2 regions of the Streptomyces sp. NPDC020379 genome follow, and region 2 is predicted to be linked to the other one. Evidence: predicted binding sites of a transcription regulator. Region 2 holds the regulator's gene; the other holds the start of a gene.
What was found. Region 2 encodes HspR, which represses chaperone genes until heat shock. Its sites were predicted from a motif close to TTGAGNNNNNNNNNCTCAA; they were not measured.
Positions count from the first base shown of each region.

Region 1: the regulator HspR is predicted to act here: its motif matches at 2,266-2,284, upstream of lon (endopeptidase La).

Region 1 covers NZ_JBIRVR010000012.1:203,165-206,825, forward strand. The annotation lists gene ACH427_RS18155 (spermidine synthase) at 1-483, opposite strand, end outside; gene ACH427_RS18160 (rhomboid-like protein) at 680-1,456, shown strand; gene lon (endopeptidase La) at 2,307-3,661, shown strand, end outside.
Region 2 covers NZ_JBIRVR010000008.1:102,008-105,668, forward strand. The annotation lists gene ACH427_RS13205 (Uma2 family endonuclease) at 1-582, shown strand, start outside; gene ACH427_RS13210 (pyridoxamine 5'-phosphate oxidase family protein) at 607-1,011, shown strand; gene ACH427_RS13215 (hypothetical protein) at 1,121-1,492, shown strand; gene ACH427_RS13220 (heat shock protein transcriptional repressor HspR) at 1,547-2,008, opposite strand; gene dnaJ (molecular chaperone DnaJ) at 2,010-3,182, opposite strand; gene grpE (nucleotide exchange factor GrpE) at 3,225-3,661, opposite strand, start outside.

The DNA.
Region 1 (3,661 bases), on a different contig from region 2:
GTCCTCGGTGACGGTCCAGCCGGGGCCGTTGTCGATGTCCAGGCACAGGGCGTCGTAGGTGACGGCGGCGGTCCGTACGTACCGCACGAGGTCCGTGTGCACGATCTCCGTACGGGCATCCGCCAGCGCCCGTGCCGAGAACGCGGCCAGCGGGCCGGTCCGGTGCCAGTCGATCACCGCCGCCTCGCGCTCCACCACGGAGATCCGCCCCCAGCGCGGCTCCTCGGCCGCCCGCGCCAGCGAGAAGCCGACGCCCAGGCCGCCGATCAGCACCGCCGGATCCCGCCGCCCGGCGGGCAGGGCGGCCAGGGCCGCGTCGACCAGAAGGCGCTCGGAGCGCCCGTCGGAGGTGTCCATCAGGAAGCAGCCGTTGGCGATGATCTCGTAGACCTCGCCCCTCCTGCGCAGGACGACCTCGCCGTGCGGCCCCTCGCGGCGGTCCACGGTGACGGGTGACGCGTGACGGACATCCTGATCGGTCATGGCAGGGCCTTCCGTAGCTCGGGGGCCCGGCGGACGCAGCGGACGGATCTTCGGTTGAGGCTCGTGAGGGGAGTCACGGCCAGAGGTTGATTTGCCGGGCCACTGGGGACCTTAATGTTCACAGTGAGGGCGGAGAGTGAGGCCCGGGGCAGGGCCGCCCGTGATCCATCGCGCAGCAGGAAAGGGGCCTGGCCGAGTGACTGTGGTTGACCCCGCGATGTCGCCTGGCGGCGGCCACGCGTCCGAGCCGGAGACCGTGCCGGCCGCCGCGCCGGCCGCCACCGGGCCCGTATGCCTCCCGTCGCCACGCGAGCCGGTCGCTCCCACGGCCACCAGGCCCCGGTTCCGCCGGCCGGGCTGGCCGCGGCGGGTCCTGCCGACCCCCACCGGCACGCCGTTCACCTTCCTCTACGGACTGGTGCTGCTCGGGACCGCGCTCTTCGCCGAACTCGGCGACGAGGCGACCGTCAACCAGCTCCTGCGCGACTCCAGCACCGATGCCGCCCACCTCGCCGACCAGCCCCTCGTGGTCCTCGTCGCCAGTGCCCTGTGGGTGGCGGGCGGCCTCTATTCGCTCTACGGCCTGTTCTTCGCCGTCGTCCTCAGCTCGCTCGAACGCCGCATAGGCCCCGCCCGCACGGCGGGTGTCTTCCTCCTCGGCCATGTCCTGGCCACCCTCGCCACGGAGCTCCCGGTCGCCGGGGCGGTCGCGGCGGGCCGCCTGCCGGAGGCATCGCTGCACCGGCTCGACTACGGCATCAGCTTCGGCGTGATGGCCTCCGTAGGCGCCCTGTCCGTCCTCCTCCGCCGGCCGGTGGGGTGGGCGCTGCTCGGCTTCGCGGTCCTTCTCTGCGCGCAGGACTTGATCGAATTCGCGGATCCGCTGGCCAGTTGGGGCCATCCGATAGCGCTGCTGACGGGGATGGCTTGCGGCCCTTTCATCCGCGACCGGGGTGGGGCGGCGGGGGCCTGAGGGGGCTGTGGCCCAGCTTCGCGCTCCCCGCGCTGGGGTGTGCCCCTGATCTCCGGCTGCGGGGTGCGTGGCCGCCTGCGGCGGGCTTTTTCCCCGGCCCCGCCCCTTCCCGGCTGCGTCTGATGTGCGGCTCCGCCGCGTGGGGGGCGCGTGCCCCAGGCCCCCGGCGTGCGGGCCGGTTCGCCGCCTGCGGCGGGAGCGGCCTGCGGCCGCGTCCTCAAACGCCGGACGGGCTGGTTTGTTCCCCAGCCCCGCCCCTTCCCGAAACTGGGGGCAAGCCCCCAGACCCCCGCAACACGCTTCGCGCGTTGTCCTCAAGCGCCGGACGGGCTGAAAAGAGAAAAGAATGGCGCGCCCCCGCCACCCCGCACTTGCCCTCCGGTGGGAGGGGGTGGGGCTGGAGGGTGGGGTTCTGGAACGCGGTGCGTTTTCAGGGCACTCCATGCGCGTGACCCGCAGCGCACCGCGTTCCAGGTCCCCAGCCCGGAAGACCCGCCCCCGGCACCCACCACCAACCCAGCCCGGCCGGCGCTTGAGGCCACCCCACCGCAACCACAACACACCCGCACCCGACAACAGCGAGCCCGGCAGGGCGCTTCCGCCGCAGGCGGCAACGGACCCGCACCAGACAACGGCGAACCCCCACAAACCAGCCCGGCCGGCGCTTGAGGCCACCCGAACCGCAAGGCGCAAACAACCCGCACCCGGCAAACGCACCCGCATCCGCCTCCGACGGACGATTCCGCCCACCCCACCCCCAGCCCGATCGCCCAGAGCGAACAGAGGGAACATTCATCACCCCTCACGCATTGAGTCGGCATAGCTCAACTTGCCTGCCGAAGGGGAGATCATGGCTTTCACGTCCACACCGCTCACCCTGCCCGTCCTGCCCCTCGACGACGAGGTCGTACTGCCGGGCATGGTCGTGCCTCTCGACCTCTCCGACAGCGAGGTGCGAGCCGCCATCGAGGCCGCGCAAGCCGCTGCCGGGGACGGGACGGGGGCCGGGGTCAAGGCCGGGGCCGGGGAGGGTGACGGGGCCGGCAAGCCGCTCGTGCTGCTCGTGCCGCGCGTAGACGGTTCGTACGTCGGCACCGGCACCCTCGGCCGCGTGGAGCAGGTCGGCCGGCTCTCCGACGGGGACCCCGGGGCGCTCATCCGAGGGCTGGGGCGCGTCCGGATCGGGGCGGGTACGACGGGGCCCGGGGCCGCGCTGTGGGTCGAGGGCACCCGGATCGAGGAGACCGCCCCCGACCCCCTTCCCGGCGCGGTCGCCGAGCTGATGAAGGAGTACAAGGCGCTCGCCACCAGCTGGCTCCGCAAGCGCGGTGCCTGGCAGGTCGTGGACCGCGTCCAGCAGCTCGACGACGTGGCACAGCTCGCCGACAATTCCGGTTACCTCCCGTTCCTCACCGTCGCCCAGCGCGTCGAGCTGCTGGAGACCGCCGACCCGGTGGCCCGGCTGCGGCTCGCCGTCACCTGGCTGAGCGAGCACCTCGCCGAGCAGGACGTCGCCGAGTCGATCGCCAAGGACGTGCAGGAGGGGGTCGACAAGCAGCAGCGTGAGTTCCTGCTCCGCCGCCAGCTGGAGGCCGTCCGCAAGGAGCTCGCCGACCTCAACGGTGACCCGGAGAGCGAGCCGGACGACTACCGCGCCCGCGTCGAGGCCGCCGATCTGCCCGAGAAGGTCCGCGAGGCCGCGCTCAAGGAGGTCGAGAAGCTGGAGCGCGCCTCCGACCAGAGCCCCGAGGGCGGCTGGATCCGCACCTGGCTCGACACCGTCCTGGAGCTGCCCTGGAACGAGCGCACCGAGGACGCGTACGACATCCCCGGCGCCAAGGCCGTCCTCGACGCGGATCACGCGGGCCTCGCGGACGTCAAGGAACGGATCACCGAATACCTGGCGGTGCGCAAGCGGCGTGCCGACCGGGGGCTGGGTGTGATCGGCGGGCGACGCGGGGGAGCGGTGCTCGCGCTCGTCGGTCCGCCCGGCGTCGGGAAGACCTCGCTGGGGGAGAGCGTGGCCCGTGCCATGGGCCGCAAGTTCGTCCGGGTCGCCCTCGGCGGCGTGCGCGACGAGGCGGAGATCCGCGGCCACCGGCGCACGTACGTCGGCGCGCTCCCCGGCCGTATCGTCCGCGCCGTCAAGGAGGCGGGCTCGATGAACCCGGTCGTCCTCCTGGACGAGATCGACAAGGTCGGCTC
Region 2 (3,661 bases):
GCTATGGCATACGAGCCGACGGCTACGCAGGAAGAACTCCTCCTGGAGAGCTTTCTGGCCCTGGAGACCCCTGAAGGCTTCAAGGCCGAGCTCATCGAGGGGGAGATTGTCGTGTCACCGGCACCGGATGGCGAGCACGAGGACTACCTGAGCACAGTCATCCGTCAGGTGCTGCGCATGTCACGCACCGACATGGACTGCTCCGGCAACAAGGGCCTGCTCATGCCCAGCGGAGGGCGGTGCCCGAAGAACCACGTGATCCCCGACGCCACATTCGCCCCGCGCGAGCTGCGTCTCTTCCGCGGCGCTCCCTCGTGGATGCCCTGCGACGGTGTGGCCATGGTCGTCGAGGTCACCAGCAACAAACCGGCCGGCGACCGCATCACCAAGCGCCACTGCTACGCCCGTGGCGGGATCCCGCTCTACGTCCTCGTCGACCGTGAGCAGGGCACCGTCACGCTGCACAGCGACCCCGACCCCGCGATCGACGACTACGCGGAGGTCCACTCCACGGCCTTCGGCAAGCCGCTTCCCCTCCCCGAGCCGTTCGCCTTCGACCTGGAGACGTCCGACTTCGCCTGAGCGGGCCACGACTACGCTTCCGGCATGGCTCACGATCTGCGCAACCTCTCCCCCGCCTATGTCGAGTTCTGGCGGGAGCGGCACATCTGCACCCTGACCACCACCCGCCCCGACGGCAGCCCGCACCTCGTGCCCGTGGGGGTCACCTTCGATCCCGAGGCCGGGATCGCCCGGGTCATCACCAACAAGGACAGCCGCAAGATCGCGAACATTCTGGCCGCCGGAGCGGACGGCGCCCGGGTCGCGGTGTGCCAGATAGGCGAGCGGCGCTGGGCCACCCTGGAGGGCGTCGCCGTCGTGCGCACCGAGCCGGAGGCCGTCGCGGACGCCGTCGCGCGCTACGCCGAGCGGTACGGCCGGACGCCCGCGCCCAACCCCGACCGCGTCCTCGTCGAGATCACCGTCACCAAGGCGCTGGGGCTGGCCTGAACCGACCCCGGTTGGCCCTGTGCTGATGCCGCGCGGCGCGGGCGCTCGTACCGTCGGGATGACGGCCGTCTCGACGGCAAGACCCGACGGCAAGAGGAGTACCCACGTCATGAGCGGCGCCGAGAGCGCGGATCACGTCAGCGTCCACCTGACCGGCTGCGGACACCAGGACGCGGGCGCGGTGTTCCGCGCCCTGGAGGCCGCGTTCCCCGAGGGCGCCGGGCCCCCGCGCAGCGAGACGAAGGCGGCGGGCCCCGAGCACCCCATGGTGTGGTGCATGGTCGTCGACGCCCGCACCCGCCGCACGCCCGCGAAGGGCGCGCCGGTGCCGCTGTCCGGCCCGGTCGACGTCGATCTCTTCGGCGCCGCGGACCCCGTGCGCCAGGTCGGCGAGGAACTGGCCACGGCCTTCACCGTGGAGAGCCGCGGCACGGTCCCGGGCGAGCACGAGCTGGAGGTCCGCCTCCGCCTCACCGGCTGAAAAACCCGGAGGGGCCCGGAGAGCGACACGCTCTCCGGGCCCCTCCGGACCGGCTCAGCCCTGGTCGCGCCTGGGGCGCCAGACCACGAGCGCGCTCGTCTGCTGCACGTCCTGATACGGGACCAGGTCGCGGCGGTACGAAGCGTGCACCGCGGCCTCTCGCTGCTGCATGGCCGTGGCGGCGCCCTCGACCGCACCCTGGAGCTCCGCGATGCGCGCCTTGAGCGCGGACACCTGGTTCTCCAGCTCGATGATGCGCTTGATGCCGGCGAGGTTGATGCCCTCGTCCTGGCTCAGCTGCTGGACCTGCCGCAGCAGCTCGATGTCGCGCGCCGAATAGCGCCGGCCGCGCCCGGCCGTGCGGTCCGGGGAGACCAGGCCGAGCCGGTCGTACTGCCGCAGCGTCTGCGGGTGCAGGCCCGACAGCTGCGCGGCCACGGAGATGACATAGACCGGCGACTCGTCGGTCAGCTGGAAAGGCTGTGCTGGTTCGAAACGCCGTCGTCGGCCGTCCATCTCATGCTCCCTTCGCGGCCTGGAACAGCTCGGCCCTAGGGTCCTGGCCCGCCGTCGCCTCGCGGTACGCCTGGAGGGCATCCCGCGCCTTGTCGTCGAGCTCCTTCGGCACGGCCACCTCGACGGTGACGAGGAGGTCGCCGCGGGTGCCGTCCTTGCGCACCGCGCCCTTGCCCCGGGCGCGCATCGTACGGCCGTTGGGCGTGCCCGCCGGCAGCTTGAGGGTGACCGGGGGGCCGCCGAGCGTCGGCACCTTCACCTCGCCGCCCAGCGCCGCCTCCGCGAAGGAGACCGGCACGGTGACGGTGAGGTTGTCGTCCTTGCGCCCGAAGACCGGGTGGGCATCGACGTGGACGACGACATACAGATCGCCGTTCGGCCCGCCGCGCTCGCCCGGGGCGCCCTTGCCGCGCAGCCGGATCCGCTGGCCGTCGGAGACGCCCGGCGGGATGCGGACCTGCATGGTGCGCGAGGACGTGGCCCGGCCGCTGCCCTTGCAGACGTCGCAGGGGTTCTCGGGGATCAGCCCGCGGCCCTTGCAGTCGGGACAGGGGTCGGTCAGCGAGAAGCCGCCGCCCGAGCCGTGCGACACCTGACCGGTGCCGACGCAGGTCGGGCAGACCCGCGGCGTGCCGTTCTTGTCGCCCGTGCCGGAGCACGTCTTGCACGCCGCCGAGGAGGACATCCGCAGCGGGACCGTGGCCCCGTCGACCGCCTCGGTGAAGCTGAGCGACACCTCGGACTCGATGTCCTGGCCCCGCCGCGGCTGCGTACGCGTGCCGCCGCCGCGGTTGAACAGGCCGCCGAAGACGTCGCCGAGACCGCCGCCGAACCCGCCGGCGCCCGCCCCGCCCTGGGCGCCCCCGAAGAGGTCGCCCAGGTCGAAGTTGAAGGAGCCGCCGCCCGCGCCACCCGGCCCGGGACGGAAGCCGCCGCTGCCGAAGAGGGCGCGTGCCTCGTCGTACTCCTTGCGGCGCTTGGGGTCGGCGAGGACGTCATTCGCCTCGGAGATCTCCTTGAAGCGCTCCTCGGCCTTGGTGTCGCCCTTGTTGGCGTCCGGGTGGTTCTCGCGTGCGAGCTTCCGGTACGCCTTCTTGATCTCGGCCTCGGTGGCGTCCTTGGGCACGCCGAGGACCTTGTAGTAGTCCTTCTCGACGAAGTCCTTGGTGCTCATCCCCGGCGTCCCTCCTTCCGGTCACTGCGGTCGGTCATAGCGTCAGCCCTGGTCCGGGCCACCGCTCTCGTCGGCCTCGTCGCCCTCGCCGTCGCCCTTCTGCGCGCCCGGCTGGGGCTCGGCGACCGCGACCCGCGCGGGGCGGATCGTCCGCTCGCCGATCCGATACCCCGGCTGCAGAATCTGCACGCACGTGGTCTCGGTGACGTCCGGCGCGTAGCTGTGCATCAGCGCCTCGTGCACCAGCGGGTCGAAGGGCTCGCCCTCCTTGCCGAACTGCTGCAGGCCCATCTTGGCGACGACCGTCTCCAGCGACTCGGCGACGGACTTGAAGCCGCCGACCAGCTCGCCGTGATCACGGGCGCGCCCGATGTCGTCGAGCGTGGGGAGGAGCTCGGACAGGAGGTTCGCGACGGCGATCTCCTTGACCGTGACCCGGTCCCGCTCCACACGGCGACGGTAGTTCTGGTACTCGGCCT